One region of the Bradyrhizobium sp. S3.7.6 genome, then DNA from elsewhere that is predicted to be linked to it. Evidence: predicted binding sites of a transcription regulator. Region 1 holds the regulator's gene; each other region holds the start of a gene.
What was found. Region 1 encodes PhoB, which activates phosphate uptake and scavenging genes when phosphate is short. Its sites were predicted from a motif close to TGTCATNNANCTGTCAT; they were not measured.
Positions count from the first base shown of each region.

Region 2: a site for PhoB is predicted at 2,703-2,719, ahead of ACVJ5M_RS35255 (inorganic phosphate transporter). Genes of this name have one in related genera too.
Region 3: a site for PhoB is predicted at 6,078-6,094, ahead of ACVJ5M_RS23245 (glycerophosphodiester phosphodiesterase family protein). Genes of this name have one in related genera too.
Region 4: a site for PhoB is predicted at 5,137-5,153, ahead of ugpB (sn-glycerol-3-phosphate ABC transporter substrate-binding protein UgpB). Genes of this name have one in related genera too.

Region 1 is NZ_JBSSEQ010000001.1:346,000-353,579, reverse strand. Features, by position in the region: gene pstB (phosphate ABC transporter ATP-binding protein PstB) at 1-551, shown strand, start outside; gene phoU (phosphate signaling complex protein PhoU) at 563-1,279, shown strand; gene phoB (phosphate regulon transcriptional regulator PhoB) at 1,295-2,002, shown strand; gene ACVJ5M_RS01750 (GcrA family cell cycle regulator) at 2,238-2,750, opposite strand; gene ACVJ5M_RS01745 (aspartate aminotransferase family protein) at 3,207-4,415, shown strand; gene argF (ornithine carbamoyltransferase) at 4,415-5,338, shown strand; gene ACVJ5M_RS01735 (Hsp33 family molecular chaperone) at 5,636-6,643, shown strand; gene apaG (Co2+/Mg2+ efflux protein ApaG) at 6,817-7,209, opposite strand; gene ACVJ5M_RS01725 (OpgC domain-containing protein) at 7,390-7,580, shown strand, end outside.
Region 2 is NZ_JBSSEQ010000001.1:7,252,459-7,260,038, reverse strand. Features, by position in the region: gene ACVJ5M_RS35260 (M20 aminoacylase family protein) at 1-954, shown strand, start outside; gene ACVJ5M_RS35255 (inorganic phosphate transporter) at 1,026-2,654, opposite strand; gene ACVJ5M_RS35250 (UdgX family uracil-DNA binding protein) at 2,762-4,204, opposite strand; gene ACVJ5M_RS35245 (putative DNA modification/repair radical SAM protein) at 4,204-5,439, opposite strand; gene ACVJ5M_RS35240 (ImuA family protein) at 5,603-6,385, shown strand; gene ACVJ5M_RS35235 (Y-family DNA polymerase) at 6,288-7,580, shown strand, end outside.
Region 3 is NZ_JBSSEQ010000001.1:4,810,471-4,818,050, reverse strand. Features, by position in the region: gene ACVJ5M_RS23270 (pyruvate dehydrogenase complex dihydrolipoamide acetyltransferase) at 1-1,092, opposite strand, end outside; gene ACVJ5M_RS23265 (nucleoside deaminase) at 1,150-1,602, opposite strand; gene ACVJ5M_RS23260 (DUF5076 domain-containing protein) at 1,605-1,907, opposite strand; gene ACVJ5M_RS23255 (pyruvate dehydrogenase complex E1 component subunit beta) at 1,911-3,311, opposite strand; gene pdhA (pyruvate dehydrogenase (acetyl-transferring) E1 component subunit alpha) at 3,341-4,363, opposite strand; gene ACVJ5M_RS23245 (glycerophosphodiester phosphodiesterase family protein) at 4,618-5,961, opposite strand; gene adh (aldehyde dehydrogenase) at 6,168-7,580, opposite strand, start outside.
Region 4 is NZ_JBSSEQ010000001.1:778,992-786,571, reverse strand. Features, by position in the region: gene ACVJ5M_RS03705 (BQ00720 family protein) at 1-98, opposite strand, end outside; gene ACVJ5M_RS03700 (Hsp20 family protein) at 150-575, opposite strand; gene ACVJ5M_RS03695 (sn-glycerol-3-phosphate import ATP-binding protein UgpC) at 884-1,969, opposite strand; gene ugpE (sn-glycerol-3-phosphate ABC transporter permease UgpE) at 1,990-2,838, opposite strand; gene ugpA (sn-glycerol-3-phosphate ABC transporter permease UgpA) at 2,838-3,719, opposite strand; gene ugpB (sn-glycerol-3-phosphate ABC transporter substrate-binding protein UgpB) at 3,767-5,083, opposite strand; gene ACVJ5M_RS03675 (CaiB/BaiF CoA transferase family protein) at 5,304-6,506, opposite strand; gene ACVJ5M_RS03670 (organic hydroperoxide resistance protein) at 6,683-7,108, opposite strand; gene ACVJ5M_RS03665 (MarR family winged helix-turn-helix transcriptional regulator) at 7,263-7,580, shown strand, end outside.

The DNA of each region.
Region 1 (7,580 bases):
ACCAGACCAACGTCCTCGACCCCAAGCTGGACCTCAATTTGCTGCGCGCCCGCGTCGGCATGGTGTTCCAGAAGCCGACGCCGTTCCCGATGACGATCTACGAGAACATCGCCTTCGGCATCCGCCTTTACGAGAAGATCTCGAAGTCCGAGATGGACGACCGCGTCGAGAAGGCGCTGCGCGGTGGCGCGCTGTGGAACGAGGTCAAGGACAAGCTCAACGCCTCCGGCCTGTCGCTCTCCGGCGGCCAGCAGCAGCGCCTCTGCATCGCCCGCACGGTCGCGGTGCGGCCCGAGGTGATCTTGTTCGACGAGCCCTGCTCGGCGCTCGACCCGATCTCGACCGCCAAGGTCGAGGAGCTGATCCAGGAGCTGTCCGAGAACTACACGATCGCGATCGTCACCCACAACATGCAGCAGGCGGCGCGCGTCTCCGACAAGACCGCCTTCATGTATCTCGGCGAGCTGATCGAGTTCGACGACACCAGCAAGATCTTCACGTCGCCGACCGACCGGCGCACGCAGGATTACATCACCGGCCGGTTCGGCTGAGGAGACGGAACATGGGTTCTGAACATACCGCAAAGGCCTTCGACACCGACCTCCAGGAGCTCACGCGCCTGGTCGCCGAGATGGGCGGCATCGCCGAGCGCATGATCGTCGATTCCGTCGACGCGCTTATCCGCCGCGACGTCGCGCTCGGCCAGCGCGTCGTGACCATCGACGCCGAGCTCGACGCGCTCCAGAAGAAGATCGAGGAGCGCGCCGTTCTCACCATCGCGCGCCGCCAGCCGATGGCGGTGGATCTGCGCGAGATCGTCGGCGCCATGCGCGTCGCGACCGATCTCGAGCGGATCGGCGACCTCGCCAAGAACATGGGCAAGCGCGTCGCGGCGCTGGAGACGGATTTCCATCCGCTCAAGCTGTTCCGCGGTCTGGAGCACATGACCGACCTCGTGCAGCAACAAGTCAAGTCGGTGCTGGATGCCTATGCCGCGCACGATCTGCCGGCGGCGATGGCGGTGTGGAAGGGCGACGAGGAAGTCGACGCCATCTGCACCTCGCTGTTCCGCGAGCTCCTCACCTACATGATGGAGGATCCGCGCAACATCTCGTTCTGCATCCATCTGATGTTCTGCGCCAAGAACATCGAGCGCATCGGTGACCACGCCACCAACATCGCCGAGACCGTGTTCTACATGATCGAGGGCCAGGCGATCACCGACAAGCGGCCGAAGGGCGACATGACGACCTTCGCCACGACGGTCCCGAACACTTAAGGAGCGACGAACACCATGGGCGCACGCATTATGGTGGTTGAGGACGAGGAAGCTCTCACCGAGCTTCTCCGCTACAACCTCGAAGGCGACGGCTATGACGTCGAGACGGTGATGCGCGGCGACGACGCCGACACCCGCCTCAAGGAGCACATCCCCGATTTGATCGTGCTCGACTGGATGCTGCCGGGCCTCTCCGGCATCGAGCTGTGCCGGCGGCTGCGCACCCGGCCCGAGACCAAGCAGCTCCCGATCATCATGCTCACCGCGCGCGGCGAGGAGAGCGAGCGGGTGCGGGGCCTTGCGACCGGCGCCGACGACTACATCGTCAAGCCGTTCTCGGTGCCGGAGCTGCTGGCACGCGTGAAGGGCCTGCTCAGGCGCGCCAGCCCCGAGCGGCTCGCCACCGTGCTCGCCTATGGCGACATCGAGCTCGACCGCGACAAGCGCCGCGTGGCGCGCTCGGGCCGGCCGATCGATCTCGGTCCGACCGAATATCGCCTGCTGGAGTTCTTCCTGGAGCATCCCGGCCGCGTGTTCTCGCGCGAGCAGCTGCTCGACAGCGTCTGGGGCCGTGACATCTACATCGACGAGCGCACCGTCGACGTCCATATCGGCCGCCTGCGCAAGCTGCTCAATCTCGGCCGCGAGCAGGACCCGATCCGCACCGTCCGCGGCGCGGGCTACGCACTGGACGATCGCTTTGCGAAGGCGGAGCAGGCGTAGCTCGGTGAGCTGCGGCCACACTCTCGGTGTCGTCCCGGACAAGCGCAAGCGCGGGTCCGGGACACCCACAGCGAGCGGTTATTTTGTGAAAAGGTAACTCCGAGTCCCCGTAGCCACATCTTGCGGTGGTTAAGGGTCCCGGATCTGCGCGCGCTCGAGGCGCGCTTGTCCGGGACGACATCGGATTTGTTGAGCCGCCATCGTGTGACGGCTCCTTTCTGAGCTCAGAACGACTTCAGCGCGGACCCGGCTTCGCCGGCGCGCGCCGGCGATCGGCCGCGGGCTGATACGCCACGCGCGAGTGCTGGGCGCAGTAGGGCAGGCCGGAGAGCGCCTTGCCGCCGCAGAAGAAGAAATCCGGGCTCGAGGGATCGCCGACCGGCCAGTGGCAGGTGGCCTCGTTCAGCTCCAGCAGCGACAGCCGCTGGCTCATCGGCACGACGTTGTCGTAGGTGACCGGTTCGGCCTCGACCTCGACTTCGAAGGCCTGCGCCAGCGCGGTGTTGCCGCGCGCGATCGGGCGTGTCACCCGCATCATGTGCTGGGCGGGGCGCGCCTTGCGCGGCCGCGGCGCTGCCGATGAAGGGCTCTTGGCGCGGCCCGACAGGCCGAGCCGGTGCACTTTGCCGATTACGGCATTGCGGGTCACATTGCCGAGTTCAGCGGCGATCTGGCTGGCCGAAAGTCCGGCCTCCCAGAGCTTTTTCAGCTGCTCGACGCGATCATCCGACCAGGTCAAAACGGTCATTGCACCCTTTCCTTCGCCGGCGCCTGCCATCCTGGCGGCCGCACGGCGAATGCCTAAGCTTCGAAAAACCCGTGCCGCCAGAATCCCTTAAGGCTCGCCGGGCGCACCAGATGCGCCCGAACGCTTACGCCGGTACATGAGGACTTCGAGGATCAGAACTGCTGCACGAGATGTCGTATCTGACAAGCCAAACGCTACAATATGGCGTGACTCACGCGCAAGAGTCCGCCGACTCGCTTCCACATGTTCCGTGGCGGAAATACGCAAAATCGCCACCGCAAGACTACGGATTCTGCGTTTCGCGAGGCTTTCCGGGCGGCATTGACACCGGTTTCACCAGGCATAAGATAGTCAGGCGTGCCGCCCTTAAAAGGCGGCACGTTTCGTTTTCCGGGCCGGTCAATGGTGCGTTGCGCAATGCACGCTCACACCGTCCGCAACATTCAAGTGATCGTCATGACTAACAGCGCAGCGCCGCATTTGCTCCCCGTTTTCGCCAGGTCCGACCTCGGTTTCGAGCGCGGTGAAGGCTGCTGGCTGATTGCGACCAATGGCGATCGCTATCTCGATTTCACCTCGGGTGTGGCGGTGAATGCGCTCGGCCATGCTCATCCTGCGTTGGTCAAGGCGTTGCAAGAGCAGGCCACCAAACTCTGGCACATGTCGAACCTGTTCCAGAGCCCGGACGGCGAGAAGCTCGCCGCGCGTCTGTGCAACGAAAGCTTCGCGGACTTCGTGTTCTTCTGCAATTCCGGCGCCGAAGCGCTGGAAGGTGTGATCAAGCTGGTCCGCCATCATCACTTCTCCAAGGGTCATCCGGAACGTTACCGCATCATCACCTTCGAAGGCGCCTTCCACGGCCGCACGCTGGCAACGCTCGCCGCGACCGGTTCGGCAAAATATCTCGAAGGGTTTGGCCCGCCGATGGACGGCTTCGACCAGGTCCCGCATGGCGATATCGAAGCCGTCAAGAAGGCGATCGGTCCGCAGACCGCCGGCATCCTGATCGAGCCGATCCAGGGCGAGGGCGGCGTGCGTTCGGCAACGCCCGCCTTCCTGAAGGCGTTGCGCCAGCTCTGCGATGAGAAGGGCCTGCTGCTCGCGTTCGACGAGGTGCAGACTGGCATGGGCCGCACCGGCGATCTGTTCGCGCATCGCCGCACCGGCGTCACGCCTGACGTGATGTCGCTGGCCAAGGCGCTCGGTGGTGGCTTCCCGATCGGCGCGGTGCTGGCGACCGCGGACGCGGCTGCCGGCATGGGGCCCGGCTCGCACGGCTCGACCTTCGGCGGCAATCCCCTCGCGATCTCGGCTGCCAATGCCGTGCTCGACGTCATGCTCAAGCCCGGCTTCTTCGACCACGTGCAGAAGATGTCGCTGCTGCTCAAGCAGAAGCTCGCCTCCGTGATCGATCGTTATCCCGACATCGTCAGCGAAGTGCGCGGCGAAGGCCTTCTGATCGGCATCAAGGCCGTGGTGCCATCCGGCGATCTTGGCGCGGCGTTGCGCAACGAAAAATTGCTCACGGTCGGCGCCGGCGACAATGTCGTGCGCTTCCTGCCGCCCTTGATCGTCACCGAAGCCGAAATCGAGGACAGCGTCGGGCGGCTCGAGCGCGCCTGCGCCGCGATCTCGTCCAGTCAGACCAAGCGGGCGGCGAGCTGATGAGCAAGTCCCCGAAGCACTTTCTGGATATCAACGAGCTCCCGTTGTCGGAGCTCAAGAGCATGCTCGCGGCCTCCTCCGCCATGAAGGCGAAGCAGAAAGCGCACCAGCCGGTGAAGCCGCTGGAAGGCAAGACGCTGGCGATGATCTTCGAGCGTCCGTCCACCCGCACCCGCGTCTCGTTCGACGTCGCCATGCGCCAGCTCGGTGGCGAGCCGATCATGCTGACCGGCGCCGAGATGCAGCTCGGCCGCGGCGAGACCATCGCCGACACGGCGCGCGTGCTGTCGCGCTATGTCGACGCCATCATGATCCGCATCCTCAATCACGAGGCCCTGCTGGAGCTGGCGGAATATGCGACGGTGCCCGTCATCAACGGCCTGACACGGCGCTCGCACCCTTGCCAGGTGATGGCCGACCTCATGACCTACGAAGAGCATCGCGGCCCGATCGAGGGCAGGACGGTGGCCTGGACCGGCGACGACAACAACGTGCTGGCGTCCTGGGCGCATGCCGCCGAGCGTTTCAAGTTCAAGCTCAATGTCGCGACGCCGCCGGAGCTTGCGCCGAAAAAGGTGATGCGGGACTTCATCAAGGCCACCGGCGCGCCGATCGTGCTCGGCACCGATCCCGAGGCTGCCGTGAAGGGGGCCGACTGCGTCGTCACCGACACTTGGGTGTCGATGGGCGACAAGGAAGGCGAGCACCGTCACAACGTGCTCAAGCCCTATCAGGTCAATTCGAAGCTGATGTCGCTGGCCAAGCCCGATGCGCTGTTCATGCATTGCCTGCCCGCCCATCGCGGCGAGGAAGTCACGGACGAAGTGATCGACGGCCCGCAATCGGTCGTGTTCGACGAGGCCGAAAACCGCCTGCATGCGCAGAAGGGCATTCTGGCCTGGTGCTTTGACGCGGTGAAGTAACGCGACGGTGGAGCGGGTGGCCGCGCTGGCGGCCGCATCCACCGCTGTCGTCCCGGACCAGCGCCGCACAGCGGCGCGCCGATCCGGGACCCTTAACCACAGGAAGTTGTTTGGCGAGGACGCGGAGTGGTCGTCGCCGGTTACATTGCAATCCTGTGGTTATGGGTCCCGGGCTCGCGCTTTGCGCACCCCCGGGACGACCCTGAGTTTGTCGTGCTTTCGTGCGATCTTTTCTGCATGCCGGGGAGCGTTCCGCGCCCTCTTCCATTTTCCTCCATCGACCCCAGATAAAGCGCCATGGTTTCCCAATCCCCTGACATGAAAACCGGGCCTGAAGGCCCGGTTCGCGCGCCATCAGCGGTTCCCATCGATGACGCCGTGCTGCCTTACGAGGTCGACGCACTCGACGTGCGCGGTCGCCTGGTGCGGCTTGGTCCCGCGCTCGACGAGATCCTGACCAAGCACGATTATCCCGCTGCCGTGGGCAAGCTGCTCGGCGAGGCCATCGTGCTGACGACGCTGCTCGGCTCGGCGCTGAAGTTCGAGGGCCGCTTCATCCTCCAGGCCCAGACCGACGGTCCGGTGTCGTTCCTGGTCGTCGACTACATGGCGCCGGATCGCCTGCGCGCCTATGCGCGCTACGATGCCGAGCGCCTCGGCGAGACAAAAGATTCCGGCACGCTCCTCGGTAACGGTCATCTCGCCATGACCATCGACCAGGGTCCCGACATGAGCCGCTACCAGGGTCTGGTCGCGCTCGACGGTGGCAGCCTGGAAGATGCCGCCCACGAATACTTCCTGCGCTCCGAGCAGATCCCGACGCGCGTGCGTCTAGCCGTCGGCGAGGAGTGGCGCTCGAACGACGGCGGCAAGCATCGCTGGCGCGCCGGCGGCATGCTGATGCAGTTCCTGCCGAAGGCGCCCGAGCGCGCGCGTCAGGCCGATTTGCATCCCGGCGATGCGCCCGAAGGCGCGGAGGTGCATGCTGTCGCCGAAGACGACGCCTGGGTCGAGGCGCGTTCGCTGGTCGAGACCGTCGAGGACGTCGAGCTGATCGACCCCGAACTCTCCGGCGAGCGGCTGCTGTTCCGCCTGTTCCACGAGCGCGGCGTGCGCGTGTTCAATCCGCTGGTTCTGAAGGCGCAATGCTCCTGCTCGCGCGACGCGGTTGGTGCGATGCTGAAGAGCTTCTCGCCCGACGACCGCGCCGCGATGGTCAAGGACGACAAGGTCGTCGTGACCTGCGAATTCTGCTCGTCGGTGTACCAGTTCACGCCGCACGAGGCGGGCGTGGAAGACGCGTAGGCGTCGCATCCTCCGTCGTTGCAAGCCACACACTCGGTGTCATCGCCCGACTTGATCGGGCGATCCAGTACTCCGAAACTGTTGTGATGGATTCGAAAAGCCGCGGCGTACTGGATGCCCCGGTCAAGGCCGGGGCATGACAGTTGTGGGTGTTCGCACGAAATCGCCTGCCCCTAGTTCAACACCCGCTTGTTGTCCGGGCTGTCCAGCGAGAACGTCGGCACATCGATCTCGAAGCGTTCGCCGCTTTCGCTGACCATCTGGTAGCGGCCGGTCATGAAGCCCGAGGCGGTCGCGAGCGGCACGCCGGAGGTGTATTCGAAGCGCTCGCCGGGAGCCAGGGTCGGCTGCTCGCCGACGACGCCCTCGCCCCTGACCTCCTGCTGGCGGCCGGTGGCGTCGGTGATGATCCAGTGCCGCGTCTTCAGCTGCACGGTTTCGTCGCCGGAATTGGTGATGACGATGGTGTAGGACCAGAAATAGCGGGAGCGGTCAGCCGACGACTGCTCCGGAACAAAGTTCGGCTCGACGGTCACTTCGATCTGGCGGGTCACGGCGCGATACATGGCTGCCATCATAACGAAAACCCGGCCGGGAACCAACGCCCGCAGGCGGTTTTGGTGACATCGTGCCGCCAGAATTGCCGAGGAAGTAGACCCAATGTGATCCGGCCGCTTTGCGAGACGACGGCCGGACCTGTACACTCCATGACACGTCGCGATTTGCGGAAGGGTTTCGAACCCCCGATGACCATTGCCGACCAAGTGACGGGATCGACGATCGCGGGAACCGGCAAGCCTGCGGAGGCCAGACCTGCGGAGGCGAAGCTGCGCTCCGCCGCGCCGGCCATCACGCTGCCCGCCATCGGCGAGCGCGAGCTCCGGCTCGACCTGTTCCGCGGGCTCGCACTGTGGCTGATCTTCGTCGACCATCTGCC
Region 2 (7,580 bases), 6.9 Mb from region 1:
AAGGTGATCGGCATGCGTGCCGACATGGACGCGCTGCCCGTCGACGAGCAGACCAACCTGCCTTACGCCTCCAAGACTCCGGGCAAGATGCACGCCTGTGGCCATGACGGCCACACCGCGATGCTGCTCGGTGCGGCCCGCTACCTCGCCGAGACCCGCAACTTCGCCGGCGATGCTGTGGTGATCTTCCAGCCTGCCGAGGAGGGCGGCGCCGGCGGCGCGGCCATGGTCAAGGACGGCCTGATGGAGCGCTTCGGCATCGAGCAGGTCTACGGCATGCACAACGGCCCGGGCATCCCGATCGGCTCGTTCGCGATCCGGCCGGGCCCGATCATGGCGGCGACCGACGAGGTCGACATCATGATCGAGGGCCTCGGCGGCCATGCCGCGCGTCCGCACAAGTGCATCGATTCCGTGCTGGTCGGCGCGCAGGTGATCACCGCGCTGCAGTCGATCGTCGCCCGCAGCGTCGATCCGCTGGAATCGGCCGTGATCTCGATCTGCGAATTCCACGCCGGCAATGCCCGCAACGTCATTCCGCAGACTGCGACGTTGAGGGGCACCATCCGCACGTTGTCGCCGGAGGTGCGCAAGCTGGTCGAGAAGCGCGTGCACGAAGTGGTGGCGGGCGTGGCGCAGATCACCGGTGCCAAGATCGACCTGCACTACAAGCGCAACTACCCTGTCGTGAACAACCACGCCGCGGAGACCGAGGTGGCGCGGCGCATCGCCAGGAACGTTGCCGGCGAGGCCAATGTGCACGAGATGCCGCCGCTGATGGGCGGCGAGGATTTCGCCTACATGCTGGAAGCGCGGCCCGGCGCGTTCATCTTCTGCGGCAACGGCGACAGCGCCGGTCTGCATCACCCCGCCTACAATTTCAACGACGAGGCGATCGTGTTCGGTACGTCCTATTGGGTCAAGCTGGTCGAGGAGTCGCTCGCGGCGTCTTAACGCCGAACCGAAGCACAAACGAAGAGGGCCCGTGCATCGCACGGGCCCTTTGTCTTTGCGGAATGATCGGCTCAGAAAATCTGCGAGAAGATCACATACAGCGTGGCCGACAGCGCGATCGCGCAGGGCAGCGTCAGCACCCAGGCCATCAGCAGGTTGCGGATGGTCGCCATCTGCAGGCCCGAGCCGTTCGCGGCCATGGTGCCGGCGACGCCGGACGACAGCACGTGGGTGGTCGAGACCGGCAGGCCGAACACGTCGGCGGCGCCGATCGTGGCGGCGGCGACCAGCTCGGCGGAGGCGCCCTGTGCGTAGGTGAGATGGGTCTTGCCGATCTTCTCACCGACGGTGACGACGATGCGCTTCCAGCCGACCATGGTGCCGAGGCCGAGCGCGATGGCGACGGCGACCTTCACCCAGGTCGGGATGAACTTCGTGGCGCTATCGAGGCCGCCCTTGTAGGCGTTCAAGGTCGCGACCTCTTCCTTGTTGAGGTCGTTTTCCTTGTCCTTCATCAGGAAGCGGATCGCTTCCGAGGTCAGGTACATGTCGTTACGGGTGTTGCCGACCACTTCCGCCGGTACCTTGTTGAGCGAGCCGTACTTCGCGACCTGGTCGCCGACATCCTTCACCAGCACCGACAGCGAGGGGTAGGTGCCTTCGCTGATGTGGTGCGAGGTGATGTACTGCGTCACCGCAGGACGGGGATCGCCGATGATCGAGTGACCGGCGCCCTTGGCCGCGATCACCTTGGAGGCTGCGTCCGAGACCTTCTGGAACTGGGCGACCTGGCTCTCCGGCAGCGCGCGGTTAAGCGCGTAAGCGGTCGGCACGGTGCCGATCAGGATCAGCATGATCAGGCCCATGCCCTTCTGGCCGTCGTTCGAGCCGTGGGCGAAGCTGACGCCGGTGCAGGTTGCGATCAGCAGGCCGCGGATCCACAGCGGCGGCGCCTTGTTGCCTTCGGGCGCGGCATAGAGCGCAGGGTTGCGCACGATGAACTTGAGCAGCAGCAGCAGCACGGCGGCGCAGATGAAACCGAACAGCGGCGACAGCAGCAGCGCGTAGCCGATCTCGGTGGCCTTGCTCCAGTCGACGCCCGAGGTGCCGTCGCGGCCGCGCATGACGGCATTGGCGATGCCGACGCCGATGATCGAGCCGATCAGCGTGTGCGAGGAGGAGGCGGGCAGGCCGAAATACCAGGTACCGAGGTTCCAGATGATCGCGGCGATCAAGAGTGCGAACACCATGGCGAAGCCGGCGCTGGAGCCGACCTGGAGGATCAGCTCGACCGGCAGCAGCGAGACGATGCCGAACGCGACCGCGCCGGAGGACAGCAGCACGCCGAGGAAGTTGAAGAAGCCCGACCACATCACCGCGAATTCAGCCGGCAGCGAATGGGTGTAGATCACGGTCGCCACCGCGTTGGCGGTGTCGTGGAAGCCGTTGACGAATTCGAAGCCGAGCGCGATCAGCAGCGCGACGAACAAGAGGATGTAGGGCAGGAAGGTCGTCACCTTCGTGCCGGTCGCGTTGACGTCGACATAGATGCTGTAGGCAACGAACAGCAGGCCTGCGGCAAGGATGCCGAAGAACAGGATCATCGTGAGCGGGTTAAAACCCTTGTCGAGATTTGGCCTGGAAGCCGGCTGGACAGGCGTCGGATCGCCTACCGCACGGTCGAATGCAACATCTGTCATTTTTGGACGCCCCTTAACTAATTTGAAGGGCTATTGTCCGCGATGGATTTGAAGGCTGGATGACAGCTGCGTCGTAAAGTCGCTTTCCCTCCAGTATTTGCCAGTATTTAGGCGGCGCGTGCGGCTTTCTTCTGCAAGCCGGCGGCAATCTTCAGGTCTTCGACAAAGCGCTGATATTCCAGCACTTTGGCTTCCGGATCGGGCAGTCGGAGCAGATAGGACGGGTGCACCGTCACCAGCGCCTTGCGGCCGTCGGGCAGGTCTATGAGCCGGCCACGGGTCTTGCCGATCGGGATGATCTTGCCGAACACGCTTTGCGCGGCGGTGGCGCCCATTGCCACGATGAGCTCGGGCTGGATTGCCGAAACTTCCCGCTCGTACCATTGCCGGCACGCCCGGATCTCCGGCGTCGCCGGCTTCTGGTGCAGACGGATCTTTCCGCGCGGCACGAATTTGAAGTGCTTGACCGCGTTGGTGACGTAGACCTTGTTGCGGTCGACGCCGGCTTCCTGAAGCGCACGGTCGAGCATCTGGCCGGCCGGGCCGACGAAGGGGTGGCCGGCGAGGTCTTCCTTGTCGCCGGGCTGCTCGCCGACCAGCATGATGGTCGCGTCTTTCGGGCCCTCGCCGAACACGGTCTGCGTCGCGTCCTTGTAGAGCGGGCAGGCGCGGCAATGCGCGGCCTCCTCGCGGAGCGCTTCGAGATCGTCGGCAGCCAGCTTGCGTGGCATCGGAGCCTCCGGCCGCTTCTGGGGCTTGTGCGGATCGGTTGCGGCATTGGCGATCATGGCGCCGGTCATGCGCTCGGCGTCCTCGATCAAGGGCTTAATGATCGACGCCTCGGGCAGGTTCCTCCAGTATTTCTTCGGCATCTCCGTCTGCATTGCCTTCACCTTCAGCCGCGCCGGATTGAAGATGCTGGCGTAGTAGCGCCGCCAGGTTTCCTCCAACCGGTCTTCGCCGGGTGCTTCGTTCTTGCTCACGCCCGACGTGAACGAGAGCGCGTGGCCGTCCCAATGCGCACACAGATCGGGTGTCAGGATCGACCAGGGCATGTCGGCGAAGCGCTTGGCAAAGAACGGCGCGGCAAGCTCGACGATGTGATGCTCCGGCTCGAACCAGGCGACGTAATGCGCCGCGCGCTCGCGTCCGATCTCGCGGAAGCGCACGAAGGCATGCATCTTGTGCTCGTCGCGATGGACTGCTCTTGCCATGGCGGTGACTTGCGCGACATCGGGATCGGTCGCGACCTCGATGAGATCGTGATTGTCTTTCAAGCGCCAGAGCAGGCGATAGAGGATCGCAAAGCGCTCGCCGTCGCGATGCAGGATCGCGGCCTTGGCGAGCTCGACGAATTTTGCCGAGACGTTGAAGGTGCCGTCGTTCACCTCAAATATCGGAGACGGCGCGGGCGGTGCGAACAGCTCGGCTTCGCCGCCTTGTACGGTCCAGGTGGCATCGGTTGGCGGCACATGATGCAGCACGAGCGACCGCGCGGCTTTGCGCCAGCCGTCGAAATCGGTTTCGGTGTCGAGGGTGATGTACTGCATCAGAAGCCAAACCCCAGTTGTGTTGCCTTCGGCTTGAACCGTTCGATCAGCCGCGCCTCGTCGAGGCGGTGCGGCGCGGGGCGGTGATCGCTGAGGACGATGAAAGGCAGCGCCTTGTTGCGGGGCACGTGCAGCCGCGCGAGATCGGAGAGGCGGATCGTGGTGGTGCGCCGGGTCGCGATGATGCGTTCGACCGCCTTGGTGCCGAAGCCGGGCACGCGCAACAGCTCCTCGCGGCTGGCGCGGTTGACGTCGAGCGGGAAGCGGTCGCGATGGCGCAGCGCCCAGGCGAGCTTCGGATCGATGTCGAGCGGCAGCATCGCGTTGTCATCGACGATCTCCGCAACGTCGAAACCGTAGAACCGCATCAGCCAGTCGGCCTGGTAGAGCCGGTGCTCGCGCAGCAGCGGCGGCTGTACCAGAGGCAAAGCGCGGCTGGCATCGGGGATCGGGCTGAAGGCGGAGTAATAGACGCGCCGCAGCCTGTAGGAGCCATAGAGATTGGAGCTGGTGTGGAGAATGGTGTGATCGGAGGCCGCGTCGGCGCCGACGATCATCTGCGTGCTCTGTCCGGCGGGCGCGAAGCGCTGCGGCCTCGCCTTCGTCTTTGTGCTGCGGTTTTCCTCAGCCTCGTCGAGCTTCAGCCGCAGCCGGCCCATGGTGCGGCGGATCGCGCGCACATCCTTTTCCGGTGCGTATTGCTGCAGGCTCGTCTCCTCAGGCATCTCGATGTTGATGGAGAGGCGATCTGCATATTTGCCGGCTTCCGCGATCAGCGCGTCGTCGGCCTCGGGAATGGTCTTGAGATGGATGTAGCCGCGAAAGTGATGCTCCTCGCGCAGTTTGCGCGCGACGCTGACCACCTGCTCCATGGTGTAGTCGGGGCTGCGGATGATGCCGGAGGAGAGAAACAAGCCCTCGATGTAATTGCGCCGGTAGAAGTCGAGCGTGAGCTTGACCACTTCGTCGATGGTGAAGCGGGCACGCGGCACGTTGGAAGAGGCGCGGTTGACGCAATAAAGGCAGTTGTAATTGCAGGCGTTGGTCAGGAGCACTTTGAGCAGCGAGATGCAGCGTCCGTCCGGCGCGTAGGAATGGCAGATGCCCATGCCCGGTGCGGTCGAGCCCATGCCCTTGCCGTCGCTGGAATCCCGCTTCTCGGTGCCGCTGGAGGCGCACGACGCATCGTATTTGGCGGCATCAGCCAGAATCTCCAGCTTGCGTTGTACGTCCATCGTGGAATCCCTTTGATTCAGCTTACGAATCCGGATGAGCACCAATTCGATTGACTCCCCGGCCGCTGTTAGCTTTATATTAGAACATATCATGAACAAATGAGCCAGCCGCAGGTTCTTATTTTTGAGAACCTCGGCAATCACCTCTGAAGGAGCGGCGTATATGAGCGGCGCACGGATGAACGCGCTTGCGACCTTGCGCGGCCAGATCGAGCGCATCGAGACGGCGGAGGTCGTGCATCAGCACGATCGCGTCGCGCTCGGCCACGACGAGGTCGACAGCGCGCTGAAGGGCGGGCTCGCGCGCGCGGTGATCCACGAGGTGTTTTGCGAGGGCCGGCAGGGAACCGCCGCGACGGGTTTTGTCATGGGGCTTGCGGGGCGTGTCTCGCGGCGCCGGCCGCTGCTGTGGGTGCGGCAGGATTTTTCGGAACTCGAGACCGGCGCGCTGTCGATGAGCGGGCTTGCCGAGATCGGTCTCGATCCGCGCCGCGTGGTGATGGTGCGCGCCGCCGATGTCGAGAGCGCGTTGCGGACCTCGGCCGATGCGCTCGCCTGCGACGCGCTTGGCGCCGTCGTGCTCGAGCTCTGGGGTGAGACGCGGCAGTTCGATCTCGTGGCGAGCCGTAAGCTGACACTGGCCGCGCAATCGTCCGGTGTCACCGGCCTGATGTTGCGGATGGCCGCGCAGCCGCTGCCCTCGACCGCGGAGACGCGATGGATGCTGCGCGCGGCGCATTCGCCGCCGGGCCCGGCATGGAGTGCCTGGGGCGCGCCGCGCTTCGATGCCGAGCTCTTGCGCAATCGTCATGGCCCCTGCGGCCGGTGGATCATGGAATGGAAATGTGATGAGTGCCAGTTCTCTGAACCGTCGACGTATCCTCAGCCTGTGGCTGCCACGCCTGCCCATCGATCGGATTCAGCGGTTCTTCGGCGCGCTGGGTAAGACCAATGATCCGAGCATCGTCGTCATCAAGGACAACAATGCGCTGGTGATCCATGCGCTGGACGAAGCCGCCGAGCGCCTCGGCTTGCACATCGGCCAGCCCCTGGCCAATGCACGGGCGATGTGTCCGGACTTGAAAGTGTTCGACGCCGATGTCGTGGCCGATGCGAAGACGCTCAGCGACGTCGCCGACTGGTGCGATCGCTTCACGCCGCTGGTGGCGCTCGATCCGCCGCACGGGCTGTTTCTGGACATCACCGGCTGCGCGCATCTGTTCGGCGGCGAGGCTGCGTTGTTGCAGACCTTCGTCCGCGGGCTCGCCCGTCAGGGTTTTGCCGTCAGCGCGGCGATCGCCGGCACCTCGGTCTGCGCGCGCACGCTGACGCGGCAGGCCTCCGGCACCATCGTCGCCGATGGCGGGGAGGCGGCGGCGGTCAGCCGGCTGCCGGTGTCCGCGCTCGGTGCGGGCGAGGCCATCACCACGGGCCTGCGTCGCGCCGGCCTGAAAACCATCGGCGATGTCGCCTCGCGCGAGCCGCATGAGATCACGGCGCGGTTCGGCGCGCGGTTCTCCACGCTGCTCGCGCATGCGCAGGGGCATGGCGATGCCCCGATCAATCCGCGCAAACCGCTGCCGGATTACATCGTGGAGAAGCGCTTTGCCGAACCGATCGCCACCGACACCATGATCGCGATGACGCTGTCGCGGCTGGCCGACACGCTGATCGCGTCCATGGAGAAGCAGGGCAAGGGTGCGCGGCGCCTGGAAGCCGCCTTCTTTCGCACCGACGGCGTGGTGCGCGCGATCATGGTCGAGACCGGGCGGCCGGTCACGCAAAGCAAAGTCATCGACCGGCTGTTCCGCGAGCGCCTCGATGCGCTCGCCGATCCGCTGGATCCCGGCTTCGGTTTCGACATGGTACGACTGTCGGCAAGCCGCACCGAGATCGTGGTGCAGGAGCAGCGCGATCTCGACGCCCATGTCCATGACAATGACGAGCTCGCCGCGCTGATCGACCGCATCGCCGCGCGCATCGGCGGAAAGCGCGTCGTCGTGCATTTGCCTGAGGATACCCATATCCCGGAATGTGCGGTGCTGGCCGCGCCTGCCCAGCACCATCTCGCCGTGGCCATGCAGGCCGAATGGCCGGCGCGCGCCGAGAGCGAGCCGCCGCTGCGCCCCCTGCGGCTGTTC
Region 3 (7,580 bases), 4.5 Mb from region 1:
GGTGCCGCCCTGGTATTCCTCCGGCTTCAGCTTGCGCGAGCGGGCGCGCGCGGCAAAATCCTTCATCTCGTTGGAGATGGTGGAGAGCGTCTTGGTCTCTGCCTTGCGGATGATCGGCGTGATCAGGCCGCCGGGCATCGCCACGGCAACACCGACGTCGGAATGGTGGTGCTTGACCATGCCGCTTTCGGTCCAGCTGACGTTGCAGTTCGGGATTCTCTGGAGCGCAACGGCCATCGCCTTGATAACGAAGTCGTTGACCGAGATCTTGTAGAGCGGCTTCTTCTCCTTGTCCTTGGGAGCAGCCGCATTGATCTCCTCGCGCGCGGCGAGCAGCTTGCCGATATCGCAGTCGATGGTGAGGTAGAAGTGCGGGACGTTCTGGATCGACGCAGTCAGGCGCTGCGCGATCGTGCGGCGCATGCCGTCATGCGGCACGATCTCGTAGGAGCCGGGCTCGAACAGCGACAGGATCTGCTTGTCCGACATGGTCGGCGCGATCGAGGGCGCCCCGGACGGCGCAGCGGCAGGCGCCTTCAGGCCCTTGCCGGACTTGGCTTGCTCGACGTCACGTGCCACCACGCGGCCGTGCGGGCCGGTGCCCGTCACCATCGACACGTCGATGCCTGCATCCTTGGCGAGACGGCGCGCCAGCGGCGATGAGAACACGCGGCCGCCATGGCCGTTGCTCTGCGCGGCCGGAGCTGCGGCCTGCGGCGCCGGTGCAGCGGCAGGCGGCGGTGCTGCCTTGGGCGCGGCAGGCGCAGCCGCGGCGGCGGGCGCCTCAGGAGCTTTCGGAGGTGCGGCCGAGGCGCTGGGCTTGGCGGCACCAGCCGCCTTCACGTCCTCGCCCTCGCCGGCCAGCACGGCGATCACGTCGTTGACCGGGACGTCCTGCGTGCCCTCGGGCACGAGGATCTTGGCGATCGTGCCTTCGTCGATCGCCTCGACCTCCATGGTCGCCTTGTCGGTCTCGATCTCGGCGATGACATCGCCGGATTTGACCTTGTCGCCTTCCTTCTTCAGCCACTTGGCGAGGTTGCCCTTCTCCATTGTCGGCGAGAGAGCGGGCATCAGGATGTTGATGGGCATGCTGACCTCAAGAAGAACTTTGCAATACGTCGTCTCCGACAGCGAAGACGACCAGGTTTAGTTGCCGATGTCGCCCTGCCAAAGGCGCTCGTTGGCAGGGATGGAACGCCAATTCTTCATCATGGTGATGGAGCGGTCGTCGGCAAGGTCGATCCAGGGGATGCCGAACTTGTCGAGGATGTCCTTGGAGCCCGGGAAGGTGACGGATTCTCCGATCACCACCAGCTTCACCTTGAACAGAGCGAGTGCGCCGGCACACATCGAGCATGGCGACAGCGTGGTGTACATGACGGTGTCGTGGAACGAGATCACGCCGGCTTCGCGCAGGCAGCTCATCTCGCCGTGGAGGATGACGTTCTTTTCCTGCACGCGGTTGTTGTGGCCGCGGGCGATGATCTCATTGCCGCGCGTCAGCACGGCGCCGATCGGCAGGCCGCCCTGCGCGATCGAGGCCTCCGCCTCACGGATCGCCTCCAGCATGAAATCGAAATGATGGGCTTCGATCGCCACGATCAGTGCCCCTTCCCGCGCGGTGTCGTCGTGCCCGTATCGGTTGGCCGTTCAATCTCCGCCTGGAACATCTCGAGGATCCGGCTCAGCGCATCCTCCTCGGTGTATTCGCTCTCGCGCGCATAGGCGCGCGCCGCGTGACGGGCGAGATCGACGAGCAGGAGGCCCCACATGTCGGGCTCCTCGAAGGCGCGCTGGAACGCCATTGACAGCCCGCCGTCCAGCACGAATACGCGCAGGATCTCGACCGCATCGTCGCGGGCGAGGACGTCGGGTGGCAATGGCTGCTCCTTCGGGCCCGCCATGATCTACCTGTAGCAGACGGCTTTGGCGGCCTCGACCACTTCGGCTGCCGACGGCAGCGCGAGCTTCTCCAGGTTCGCGGCATAGGGCATCGGCACGTCCTTGCCGGAGACGCGCGCGACCGGCGCGTCGAGATAGTCGAAGGCGTTCTCCATGATGCGCGCGGCGATCTCGGCGCCGACGCCGCTCTGTGCCCAGCCCTCTTCCACCGTGACCGCACGACCGGTCTTCTTGACCGAGTTGACGATGGTCTCGGTGTCCATCGGCCGCAGCGTGCGCAGGTCGATCACCTCGGCTTCGATACCGTCCTTGGCGAGTTCGTCGGCGGCCTTCAGCGCATAGGTCATGCCGTTCGACCAGGAGATGATGGTGACGTGGCTGCCCGAACGCACGATGCGCGCCTTGCCGATCGGGATCACGAAGTCATCGAGCTTCGGCACTTCGCCGGTATGGCCGTAGAGCACCTCGTTCTCGAGGAAGATCACCGGATTGGGATCGCGGATCGCGGCCTTGAGCAGGCCCTTGTAGTCCGCTGCGGAGAACGGCGCGACCACCTTGAGACCCGGGACGTTGGAATACCAGGACGAGTAGTCCTGGCTGTGCTGGGCGGCGACGCGCGCGGCGGCGCCGTTCGGGCCGCGGAACACGATCGAGCAGCCCATCTGGCCGCCGGACATGTAGAGCGTCTTGGCAGCCGAGTTGATGATCTGGTCGATCGCCTGCATGGCGAAGTTGAAGGTCATGAACTCGACGATCGGCTTCAGCCCGGTCATGGCAGCGCCGACGCCGATGCCGGCAAAGCCGTGCTCGGTGATCGGCGTGTCGATGACGCGCTTGGCGCCAAATTCCTGCAACAGGCCCTGGGTCACTTTGTAGGCGCCCTGATATTCAGCGACTTCCTCGCCCATCACGAAGACGTCGGCGTCGCGGCGCATCTCTTCGGCCATGGCGTCGCGCAGCGCTTCGCGGATGGTCTGTGTCACCATCGCGGTGCCGGCGGGCACTTCGGGATCGGGTTCGGCGACGGCCTGGGGTGCAGGCGCGGCCTTCGGCGCCGAGATCATCGGCTTGCCTTCGCCGACCGGCGAGCGGGATTCGGCGACTTCCTGCGCGACGCTCGGCGCGGGCGCGGCCGGCGCCTTGGCGAGATCGGCGGCCGTCTCGCCATCGGCGAGGATGGTCGCGATCGGCGTGTTCACCGCAACGTCGGCGGTGCCCTCGGGGATCAGGATCTTGCCGAGCGTACCTTCATCGGTCGCCTCGACCTCCATGGTCGCCTTGTCGGTCTCGATCTCGGCGATGACGTCGCCGGACTTGATCGTCTCGCCCTCTTTCTTCAGCCACTTGGCAAGGTTGCCCTTCTCCATCGTGGGCGACAACGCGGGCATCAGCACTTGAATTGGCATATCGACTCCAAAAGAAAGCTTGCGCGCGTTCAGCGATAAATGTCGGTCCAGAGCTCGGCGGCATCCGGCTCGGGATCATGCTGGGCGAAGTCGGCGGACGCATTGACGATGTCGCGGACCTCGGCGTCGATCGCCTTGAGATCGGCCTCGCTCACCTTGGCCGCGAGCAGGCGGTTGCGCACCTGCTCGATCGGGTCCTGGTCGTGGCGGACTTTTTCGACCTCTTCGCGCGTTCTGTACTTTGCGGGGTCGGACATCGAGTGGCCGCGATAGCGGTAGGTCTGCATCTCCAGGATGAAGGGGCCCTTGCCGGCGCGGCACCAGGCGGCCGCCTCCTCGCCCGCGGCCTTCACGGCGCGGACGTCCATGCCGTCGACCTGCATCCCGGGGATATTGAAGGACGCGCCGCGCTTGGAGAAATCCTGCTGCGCCGAAGCACGCGACACCGAGGTGCCCATGGCGTAGCGGTTGTTCTCGATGACGTAGATCACCGGCAGCTTCCAGAGCTCCGCCATGTTGAAGCTCTCATAGACCTGGCCCTGGTTGGCCGCGCCGTCGCCGAAATAGGTGACGCTGACATTGTCGTTACCACGATAGTGGTTGGCGAAGGCCAGACCCGTGCCGAGCGAGACCTGGGCGCCGACGATGCCGTGGCCGCCGTAGAAGTGCTTCTCCTTGCTGAACATGTGCATGGAGCCGCCCTTGCCCTTGGAATAGCCGCCGCGCCGGCCGGTGAGCTCGGCCATGACGCCGTTGGCCTCCATGCCGGTGGCAAGCATATGACCGTGATCGCGATAGCCGGTGATGACCTGATCGCCCTGCTTCAGGGCCATCTGCATGCCGACCACGACGGCCTCCTGGCCGATATAGAGGTGGCAGAAGCCGCCGATCGCGCCCATGCCGTAGAGCTGGCCGGCCTTTTCCTCGAACCGCCGGATCAGGAGCATGTCGCGGAGCGCTTTGAGCTCCTGCTCTCTGGTGAATTCCGGGGGCGAACCGCCGTCGGTCTTGTCCTGTGGAGTGCTTGCGGCGGCTTTCTTGGGTGCGGCCATGGGAATTCCGGGTCAGAGAAAACTTCAGCCCTCTCTAACCCAAGTCAAACGCCCTTGGAAAGGACCGCGGCGGCATGGCGCGACTTTCATTATGCCGCACTGCAACGTGACCGAAACTTTGCAAAACCTTTGGCGCCGATCGGGCAACTTTAGCTCACCGGTCAGCGAAGGGAACGTGAGCAGCCAACGCAGAGAAATCGGACGCGCTGTTTTGTATCCGAAATCCCACGCGCGTCCGATTCGCCGTACCGGCCTTACCAGCCCAACTCGCGCAAATACGCAGCCCGGGCGGCAACGCCGGTATGCGTGAAGTCGCTGAAGACCCCATCGACGCCGAGCCGGTAGAATTTGAGATATTCAAGGCTCGGGTCGCCGCGATAGTCGGCGGCAAGATATTTCTTCTCGTTCCGAAACGTGAAGACATGGACGAAAAGACCGAGCTTGTGCGCGTCCGCGACAAGGCTGGTCGCGTCCTGCGTCGAAGCCTCCGGCGTCGATCCCTTGTAGGGCGTGCCATCGGCGTTGCTGTCCTTCCACGGCGCGATCTTGAGCGGAACGATATAGGCCTTCCACGGACCGATGCCCTCGGCATAGGTCTTGATCTCGGCAAGCCCCTCGGGCGTCAGCATCGCATCGTACAGGCGGGCCTCACCCGCAACGGTCCAGTCGAACGGGCGCGAATTCGTGATGTTGTTGAGGAGAACCTTGCCGGTTTTGAAGTCGATTCCGTTGCCGTCGACGAGTTGGACCTGCCGCGTCTGAAGGCCGTGGCTGCGCATATATTTCAGGCTGCCGGGCTCGAAGCTCTGAACCAGGATGGGAGCGTCCTTGGTGTTGAGGCCGTTATCCCCGATGATCTTGATCAGGGCATCCTCGAGCGGACGGCTGCCGGCCGCACCGCAGCCATTGGCGATCGCCTGGGCATTGTTCCAGGTCGGGTTCTTGGTTTCGGGATAGACGAGGATGGACCGCCCGGTCTCCTTGCTCTTGACCTTGGCGATGTCGATGACGTCCTGGAAGCTGATGATCGGGAGTTTGCCGTTGAAGACTTTCGGCCGCTCGTTGGCCGCGTCATAGGTGGTGCCGCCGATCCATTGCTTCAGCTCGGCCATGGTGAAATCGCTGATCGACCAATCGTTGGTATGATCCTCGCCGTCGACGATCAGCGACTTCAGCACCGATTTGGGATCGGCCGGGTCGCTGAGATCCGTCAGGTAGTCGGCAGGCACGCCGGTGGCCGACGGCGCCTTGACGCGCACACCGGGCACGGTCCGCTTGCGGGCAGCGACGGCCGCATTGGTCTTCGCCACCTCGGCAATGTTGGTGTTGTCGCTCAGCCAGGGGTTATGGCGCACGCAATCCTTGGTCAGCTGCAAATCCTCTTCGAGCGCATCGGTCCCGAGCGCAGCGGCGAGGTCGTACGACGCCTCGGTCTCTTCAGGTACCAGGCCCGGCAGGCCGCGATGGCCAAGGACCAGCGGCGCCTTTCCATCGACGGTCAGGAAGGGCTTGGCGCCGGCTGGCGCCGGGCCGGACTGTGCGAAGGCCATCGACAGCGGCAGCACCGCCGCGCCGAACAGCATCGCTGCGACACCCATTGTCCGTCCTGAACGACTGTTCCGCATCACCGAGCCTCCGTCTTTGCCCGGCATCGCTTCGAATGCTGCGGGCGCCGAACCGGATACGGTCGGCGCTGTCGTCTTGTCTCAAGACTCTGACAGACAGATGACGGCGGAGAGGGCAGCGCAAGGTTGCGCCGCCCTCTCCTGCCCGATCAGATCTTGCCCCATCAGATCTTGCCCGATCAGAAGAAGCCAAGCTTCTTCGGGCTGTAGCTGACCAGGAGATTCTTGGTCTGCTGGTAGTGATCGAGCATCATCTTGTGGGTCTCGCGACCGACGCCCGACTGCTTGTAGCCGCCGAACGCGGCATGCGCGGGATACGCATGGTAGCAGTTGGTCCAGACCCGGCCGGCCTGGATAGCCCGGCCGAAGCGGTAGCAGCGGTTGGCATCGCGACTCCAGACGCCGGCTCCCAGGCCATAGAGCGTGTCGTTGGCGATCGCGAGCGCTTCGTCATCGGTCTTGAAGGTCGTGACCGAGACGACGGGACCAAAGATCTCCTCCTGGAAGATTCGCATCTTGTTGTGGCCCTCGAACACCGTTGGCTGGACGTAGAAGCCGCCGGACAGATCGCCGCCGAGCTCGGCACGACCGCCGCCGGCCAGCACCTTGGCGCCCTCCTGCTTGCCGATGTCGATATAGGAGAGGATCTTGGCGAGCTGCTCGCTAGATGCCTGCGCGCCGATCATGGTGTCGGCCGCACGCGGGTCGCCCTGCTTGATCGCGGCGACGCGCTTCAACGCCCGCTCCATGAAGCGGTCGTAGATGTCGGCGTGGACAATCGCCCGGCTCGGACAGGTGCAGACCTCGCCCTGGTTCAGCGCAAACATCACAAAACCTTCGATCGCCTTGTCGAAGAAGTCGTCGTCCTCTGCGGTGACGTCGTTGAAGAAGATGTTCGGCGACTTGCCGCCGAGCTCGAGCGTGACCGGGATCAGGTTCTGGCTGGCATATTGCATGATCAGCCGGCCCGTCGTGGTCTCGCCGGTGAAGGCGATTTTCGCGATCCGCGGGCTGGACGCGAGCGGCTTGCCGGCTTCGAGGCCAAAGCCATTGACGATGTTGAGGACACCGGGCGGCAGGAGATCGCCGATGATCTCGGCCCAGACCATGATCGAGGTCGGCGTCTGCTCGGCCGGCTTGAGCACGACGCAATTGCCGGCGGCAAGCGCCGGCGCGAGCTTCCAGCATGCCATCAGCAGCGGGAAGTTCCAGGGGATGATCTGGCCGACCACGCCGAGCGGTTCGTGGAAATGATAGGCGATGGTGTCGTGGTCGATCTCGCCGATCGAGCCTTCCTGTGCGCGCACCACGCCGGCGAAATACCGGAAATGATCGATCGCGAGTGGCAGGTCGGCGGCGCGGGTCTCGCGGATCGGCTTGCCGTTGTCCCAGGTCTCGGCAATCGCAAGGCGCTCCAGATTCTCTTCCATCCGGTCGGCGATCCGGTTCAGGATCGCGGCGCGCTCGGCGACGCTGGTGCGTCCCCAGGCGCCCTTGGCGGCGTGCGCCGCATCGAGGGCGGCCTCGACGTCCTGCGCGTCGGAACGCGCGATCTTGCAGACGATCTGGCCGTTCACCGGCGAGGCGTTGTC
Region 4 (7,580 bases), 430 kb from region 1:
TGCTTCACATAGGCGATATGACCTTCGCCGAGGGTTGCCAGCGTCTCGGGCGAGACGTTCTTGGCTTCGTATTCGAACGCAACGTGACCTTCACTCATGGTCTCGACTCCTTCACAGAAACTAAGCGGTCGAGTCCGCTACTCGTTCCATTATTCGTGCTCATTGATAGCGATTGTCTTAACGATCCTCTCCGGTTCAGGCCGGGCAAGATCGACCGACAGCAGCCCGTTCTTCAGATCCGCACCCAGCACCAGCATCCCCTCCGCCAGCACGAAGGTGCGCTGGAAGTGGCGCGCGGCGATGCCGCGATGGATGTATTGCCGGGACTTGTCGTCCTGCTGACGCCCGCGAATCACGAGCTGGTTTTCCTCAATGGTTACATCGAGTTGGTCGCGGGTGAATCCGGCGACCGCCAGCGTGATCCGCAGCCGCTCGGGCTGGCCGTCCGATCGGTCGCACCTCTCGATATTGTAGGGAGGGTAGCCGTCGGCGCCTTTGACGACGCGGTCGAGCACGCGCTCGATCTCGTCGAAGCCCAGAAGGAACGGACTGGAAAGCGTGGGAACACGAGACATAGTTTACAAAGTCCTCTCGAAGCGACTTTGGCATTTCGGGGCCCGGAAGCGGCGCCCCTTGGTCAGCAATATGGTCATAACCCCGTGTCGGTTCAAGGACGTAGCGGGAGCCTGTGGATTGCCCATTTTCGCGCCTGACCCCGCCCGCGGTCGCGCGGAAGCGCCCAATTCGTCACCGGGAACGCAAATGCTCGGACAAGCCCGGGCATGACGAGTCGGCCGCCGATTTATCTCAATGAAATCAAACCCCCGGCTACTGTGCATGGGGTTGTTTTTCGCGTTTTTGATCGGCCGGCCCTCGGAACCGGTCAGGCCTCGATCCGCGTCCGCCCGTCGCCGCTGAAAAGGTGCAGCTTCGGCCGTACCGCGGCGACGCGGATCCTCTCACCGATGGCTGGGGCCTCGGTTCCGGGAATGCGGACGATGACCTCGCCGGGCGGCAGCTCGCCGGGGGTGGCGGCGACGCGCTGCTCGTCCTGGGCCCGCGTGCCGTAGACGAAAGTTTCGGCGCCGACGCGCTCGATCGCTTCCACGGTCAGCGGCAGTGCGACACCGCCGGCCGGGGTCTGGTCGGTGATGACGAAATCTTCCGGGCGGATGCCGAGGATGCCGGCCTCGGTCGCGCTGCCGTCGAGCTGCGATTTGATCTCATCGGCGCGCGTCGACATCAGGTTCATCGGCGGTGCCCCGATGAAGGAGGCGACGAAGGTCGTCGCCGGCTTCTCGTAGATCGCCAGCGGATTGCCGACCTGCTCGACCTGGCCGCCATTCATGACCACGAGAATATCGGCGAGCGTCATCGCCTCGAGCTGGTCGTGGGTGACGTAGATCGAGGTCGTGTTGAGCCGGCGCTGCAATTTGCGGATCTCGACCCGCATCGCGATGCGCAGCTTTGCATCGAGGTTCGACAGCGGCTCGTCGAACAGAAAGACTTTCGGCTGGCGCACGATGGCGCGGCCCATGGCGACGCGCTGGCGCTGGCCGCCGGAGAGCTGGCGCGGCTTGCGCTCCAGCATCGGCGTGAGCTCGAGCACGCGTGCGGCCTCGTCGACGCGGGTCTTGACCTCGGCCTCCTTCATGCCGCGGTTGCGCAGGCCGTAGGCCATGTTGTTGAAGACGCTCATATGCGGATAGAGCGCGTAGTTCTGGAACACCATCGCGATGTCGCGATCGGCGGGCTCGATCTGGTTAACGATTCGGCCGCCGATGTCGATCTCGCCGCCGGTGACGGTCTCGAGACCTGCGACCATGCGCAGCAGCGTGGACTTGCCGCAGCCGGAGGGACCGACCAGCACGCAGAACTGGCCGTCGCCGACATCGACGTTGACGCCCTTGATGGCCTCGAAGCCGCCGGGATAGGTCTTGCGGACGTTGCGCAGGGTGACGTTAGCCATGAAAACTCATTCCCAAAAACCTACTTCTCGGTCTCGACCAGGCCGCGCACGAACAATTTCTGCATGGCGACGACGACGAACACCGGCGGCAGCATGGCGAGCACGGCGGTGGCCATCACGATCGGCCATTCGGTCAGCGCATCAGTAGTGGTGATCATCTTGCGGATGCCGACCTGGATGGTCTGCATGTCGTCGCGCGTTGTGATCAGCAGCGGCCAGAGATATTGATTCCAGCCGAGGATGAAGAGGATCACGAACAGCGCCGCCATGTTGGTGCGCGACAGCGGCAGCAGCGTATCCCAGAAGAAACGCAAGGGGCCGGCACCGTCGATGCGCGAGGCCTCCAGCAACTCGTCCGGCACGGTCATGAAGAACTGGCGGAACAGCAGCGTCGCGGTGGCCGACGCGATCAGCGGCAGCGCGAGGCCAGCATAGCTGTCGAGCATGTGCAGATCGGCGACGATCTTGTAGGTCGGATAGATGCGCACCTCGACCGGCAGCATCAACGTGATGAAGATGATCCAGAAGATCGCCATCCGGAACGGAAAGCGGAAATACACGATCGCATAGGCCGAGATGATCGAGATCGCGATCTTGCCGATCGCGATTGCCAGCGCCATCACCAGCGAGTTCAGCATCATGTTGCCGACGGGCTCGCGGGTCGAGCCGCTCGTGCCGACGAAGATGGTCTTGTAGTAGACCTCGAAGAAATGGCCGCCCGGCAGCAGCGACATCTGCCCGTTCGCGATCAGGGCGTTGTCCTGGGTCGAGGCGACGATCGCGATGTAGACCGGGAATGCGACGATCGCGATCCCGATCCAGAGAATCGCGTGGGCGACGTAGCGCCGAAAGCCCTCTTCTTCGACCATCAGTAGGTCACCTTGCGTTCGACGAAGCGGAACTGGATTCCCGTCAGCACGATGACCATGACCATCAGGATCACCGACTGCGCCGCCGAGCTGCCGAGATTGCCGCCGAGCAGGCCGTCAGAATAGACCTTGTAGACCAGCGTGACCGTCGATGTGCCGGGACCGCCGCGGGTCATGGTGTCGATGATGCCGAAGGTGTCGAAGAAGGCGTAAACGATGTTGACGACCAGCAGGAAGAAGATCGTGGGCGACAGCAGCGGGAAGGTCACTGTCCAGAACCGCCGCATCGGACGGGCGCCGTCGATCGCGGCGGCCTCGAACACGCTTCGGGGGATGGCTTGCAGGCCGGCGAGGAAGAACAGGAAATTATAGGAGATCTGCTTCCACGCCGCGGCGAGGATGATCAGCCCAGCCGCCTGGTTGCCGTCAAGCAGCGGATTCCAGTCGACGCCCAGGTTGCGCAGATAGCGCGACAGCACGCCGAGCGAAGGATGCAGCATGAAGATCCAGAGCACGCCGACGACGGGCGGCGCCACCGCATAGGGCCAGATCAGCAGCGTGCGGTAGAGCATTGAGCCGCGCAGCGGCTTGTCCGCCATCACGGCGAGCAAGAGCGCGAAGGACAGCGACGAGACGGCGATGGCGAACGAAAAGACGAACGTACGGACAACCGCCTCGAAATAGGCCGGGTCCTTGAACAGGTCCTGATAATTCTCGAACCAGACGAAGCTTGTCGACAGACCGAAGGCGTCCTGGAGCAGGAAGGATTGGATCACCGCCTGCGCGGCCGGCCAGTAGAAAAAAATCAGGACGATCGCGAGCTGCGGCGCAACCAGCGCGTAGGGCAATAGTTTTGCTTGGAAAATGGCTTGCTTTTGCATGATGTCAGGTGAGCGGCAGGCCGGCTTGCGGCCTGCCGCTCATCGCCTCACTTGACGGCAGTCTTTTCGAACTGGCGCAGCATCGTGTTGCCGCGCTCGACGGCAGCATCCAGCGCCTGCTTGGCGGTCTTCTTGCCGGCCAGCGCCTGCTCGATCTCTTCCGACCAGACGTCACGGAGCTGAACCATGTTGCCGAGGCGCAGACCGCGCGAATTGTCGGTCGGCTCCTTGTTGGTCAGCTCGATCAGCGGGGTCTCGAGATAGGGCTGATCCTTGTAGAAGCCTTCTTCCTTCGCCTTGGCGTAGGCCGCCTTGGTGATCGGCAGATAGCCCGAGGCCTTGTGGATGTAGACTTGGCGGTCGGTGTCCGAGAGGAAGGTCAGGAACTTCGCGACACCCTTGTATTCGTCGGCCGACTTGCCGCCCATCACCCAGAGCGAAGCGCCGCCGATGATCGAGTTCTGCGGCGCGCCCTTGACGTCCGGATAGTATGGCATCGGCACGGCGGTGAAGTTGAACTTGGCCTGCGCCTTGACGTTGCCGAAGAACGCCGACGAGGTCAGGTAGATCGGGCATTCGCCGGAGGTGAAGCGGCCTTCGCCGGTGTTGGTGCGGCCGGCATAGTCGTAGGTCTTGGTCTTCTGCAGCTCGACCAGGGTTTCGAGATGCTTGACCTGGAGCGGGCCGTTGAACTCCAGCACGGTGTCGAAGCCGTCGAGGCCGTTGGCCTTGCTGGCGAGCGGCACGTTGTGCCAGGCGGAGAGCTGCTCGAGATTGACCCAGGTGACCCAGGAGCCGGAGAAGCCGCAGGTGTCATGACCCGCAGCCTTCAGCTTCTTGGCGGCCTCGAACGTTTCGGGCCAGGTCTTGGGGATCTCGACGTTCGCCTTCTTGAGCTCGTCGAGGTTGACCCACATGACGGTCGACGACGAGTTGAACGGGAAGGACAGCATCTCGCCCTTCGAGGTCGAATAGTAGCCGGTGATGGCGGGCAGGTAGATCTTGGGGTCGAACTTCTCGCCGGCCTCGGCCATCAGCTTGTAGACGGGTTTTACGGCGCCGGTCGCGGCCATCATGGTCGCGGTGCCGACTTCGAACACCTGCATGATGTGCGGGGCGTTGCCGGCGCGGAACGCCGCGATGCCGGCGTTCATCGTATCGGGATAGTTGCCCTTGTAGGTCGGGATCACCTTGTAGTCGGTCTGAGAGGCGTTGAAGTCGGTGGCGAGCTTGACGATGACGTCGTTGTTGGCGCCGGTCATCGCGTGCCACCACTGGATTTCGGTCACTGCCCACGCCGGCGAAGCGCCAAAACCAACGGTGACTGCAAGCGCGGCAGCCGCGCCAAAGTGTCGAAGAGCCATCAAGAAACCTCCCTTGGGCCGTCAAAAAGAAGCGCTTGCGCTAGCAGCGCCATATGACGTTCACATGACTGTGTAAGCGGGAGAAACGAAAGCAGCAAGCGCGGCCAAATGGGAAGCCGTCAAATAGGCGAATGCCGAGCGCGCAGCCTCCTCCGTTCGCGGCGCACATGCGTGCCCGCGCCGCAGTGCGGCATTTGCTCGGGTGAGGCGGCGAGGGCGTTTAGCGCTTGCGCTCGGGGCCGCAGACGGTGCCCTTTTCGACCATCGCGTCGATCTCCGATTTGGAGTAGCCGAACTCGCCCAGCACCTCCTGGGAGTGCTGGCTGAATTTCGGCGGCAGGCGGCGCAGGCTCGGCTTGCTGCGATCGAGCCGGATCGGCGAGGCCACGCCCTTGTACCAGTCCTTCTCGATGACATCGCCGCGGGCGATCGTGTGCGGGTTGGTCAAGGCCTGGTCGATCTTCTGCACGGGACCTGCGGGCAGGCCGGCGGCGAGCAGACGATTGCACAGCGGCTCGGCCTCGTGCTGGCTGAACACGGCGGCAAGCTCGGCCCGCAGCGCCTCGCGATTGGCGATGCGGTCCTTGTTGCGGGCAAAGCGCGGATCGGTGCCGAGCTCGGGCTTGCCGATCTCCTTGGCGAGCTTGCGGAAGGTGCCGTCATTGCCGACGCCGATGAAGATGTTGTCGGTCCTGGTCGGGAAGATCGCGTAGGGCACGAGGTTGGGATGCTCGTTGCCGGTGAGCGACGGCGGCTTGCCGTGCATGAAATAATTCGCGGTGTGCGGATGCATGATGGCGAGGCCGGTCTCGTACAGCGTCGTCTCCAGGAACTGGCCCTGGCCCGAGCGCTGCCGTTCCGACAGCGCCATCAGGATGCCGATCGCCGCATAGAGGCCGGTGGTGATGTCGACCAGCGGCACGCCGATCCGCATCGGTCCGCTCTCCGGCGAGCCGGTCGCCGCGATCATGCCGGTCATGGCCTGGATGATGGCGTCATAGCCGGGATTGCCGCCGCGCGGACCGTCGGCGCCGAAGCCGCAGATCCGGCAATGCACCAGGCGCGGGAATTTCTTGCTGAGCACATCGTTGCCGATGCCCCATTTCTCCAGCGTGCCCGGCTTGAAATTCTCGATCAGGACGTCGGCGGTCTCGAGCATCTTGAGCAGCACGAGGCGGCCGCCTTCGGAGGCGAGGTCGAGGCCGATCGAGCGCTTGTTGCGGTTGATGCCGATGAAATAGGCCGCGTCTTCCTCGTGGAAAGGAGGGCCCCAGTCGCGCACCTCGTCGCCGGCGGGCGGCTCGACCTTGATCACGTCGGCGCCGTGGTCGGCGAGGATCTGGGTGCAGTAGGGACCGCCAAGCACGCGCGTGAGATCGATGACGCGCAGTCCGCTCATTGCGCCCAAAACGGCTTCAGTCATGCCTTCGCTTCCCCTGTGTCGATCATTGATCACAGGCCTAGCGAGGTTTTTTTGCGCCAGCAATGGCTTGCTGCGTAGGGCCGCATGCGCCGCCGCTGCGCTATCCCGCAACGTGGCAAATCAAGCGGAAGCGGCCGGCCCGAGGGGGATCTCGGGCCAGCCAATCCGCCGTTTGATCAGACGACCGTCAGGCGAACGTCGACATTGCCGCGCGTGGCATTGGAGTAGGGGCACACCTGGTGGGCCTTCTCGACCAGCGCCTCGGCTTCCGCGCGGGCAAGGCCCGGCAGCGAGACGGCCAGATCGATGTCGAGACCGAAGCCGCCGGCCGCGCGCGGGCCGATGCCGACGGTGGAGGTGACCGAGGCGTCAGCCGGAACCTTCGGGCCGCCCTGCGAGGCCACGAACTTCATCGCGCCGATGAAGCAGGCGGCATAGCCGGCCGCAAACAGCTGCTCGGGATTATTGCCGGCGCCGCCTCCGCCGCCGAGTTCCTTCGGCGTGGTGAGCTTGACGTCGAGCGCGCCGTCGAGGGTCGCCGCATGGCCGTCACGGCCGCCGGTGGCTTTGGCGCTGGTCTTATACAGGACGTTTACTGACATTTTCGTCTCCTTAGGTCTTCGGGTTGGGGTGGAACCTACATCGCAAACAATTAGATTGCGCGCAATTGAAATTTGCATGCCTCACATTTAATTGTTCGCAATTGAATGTACGGCCGCCCGGTCCCAGAATGGAGGAAACCGCGTGAGATTCTCGATGCCCCGGAAATTATCGGCGCTGGACCCGCAGCGCCTCGACAATCAGATCTGCTTCGCGGTCTATTCGGCCGCGCATGCCTTCAACCGGGTCTACAAGCCGCTGCTGGACCGGCTCGGCCTGACCTACCCGCAATATCTGGTGATGCTTGTGCTGTGGGAGCGCGACGACGTGCCGGTCAAGGACATCGGCGAAAAGCTGTTCCTGGATTCGGGCACGCTGACGCCGCTGCTCAAGCGCCTCGAGGCCGCCCACCTCGTCAGGCGCACGCGCTCGCGCGAGGACGAACGTCAGGTGCTGATCGCGCTGACCCCGCAG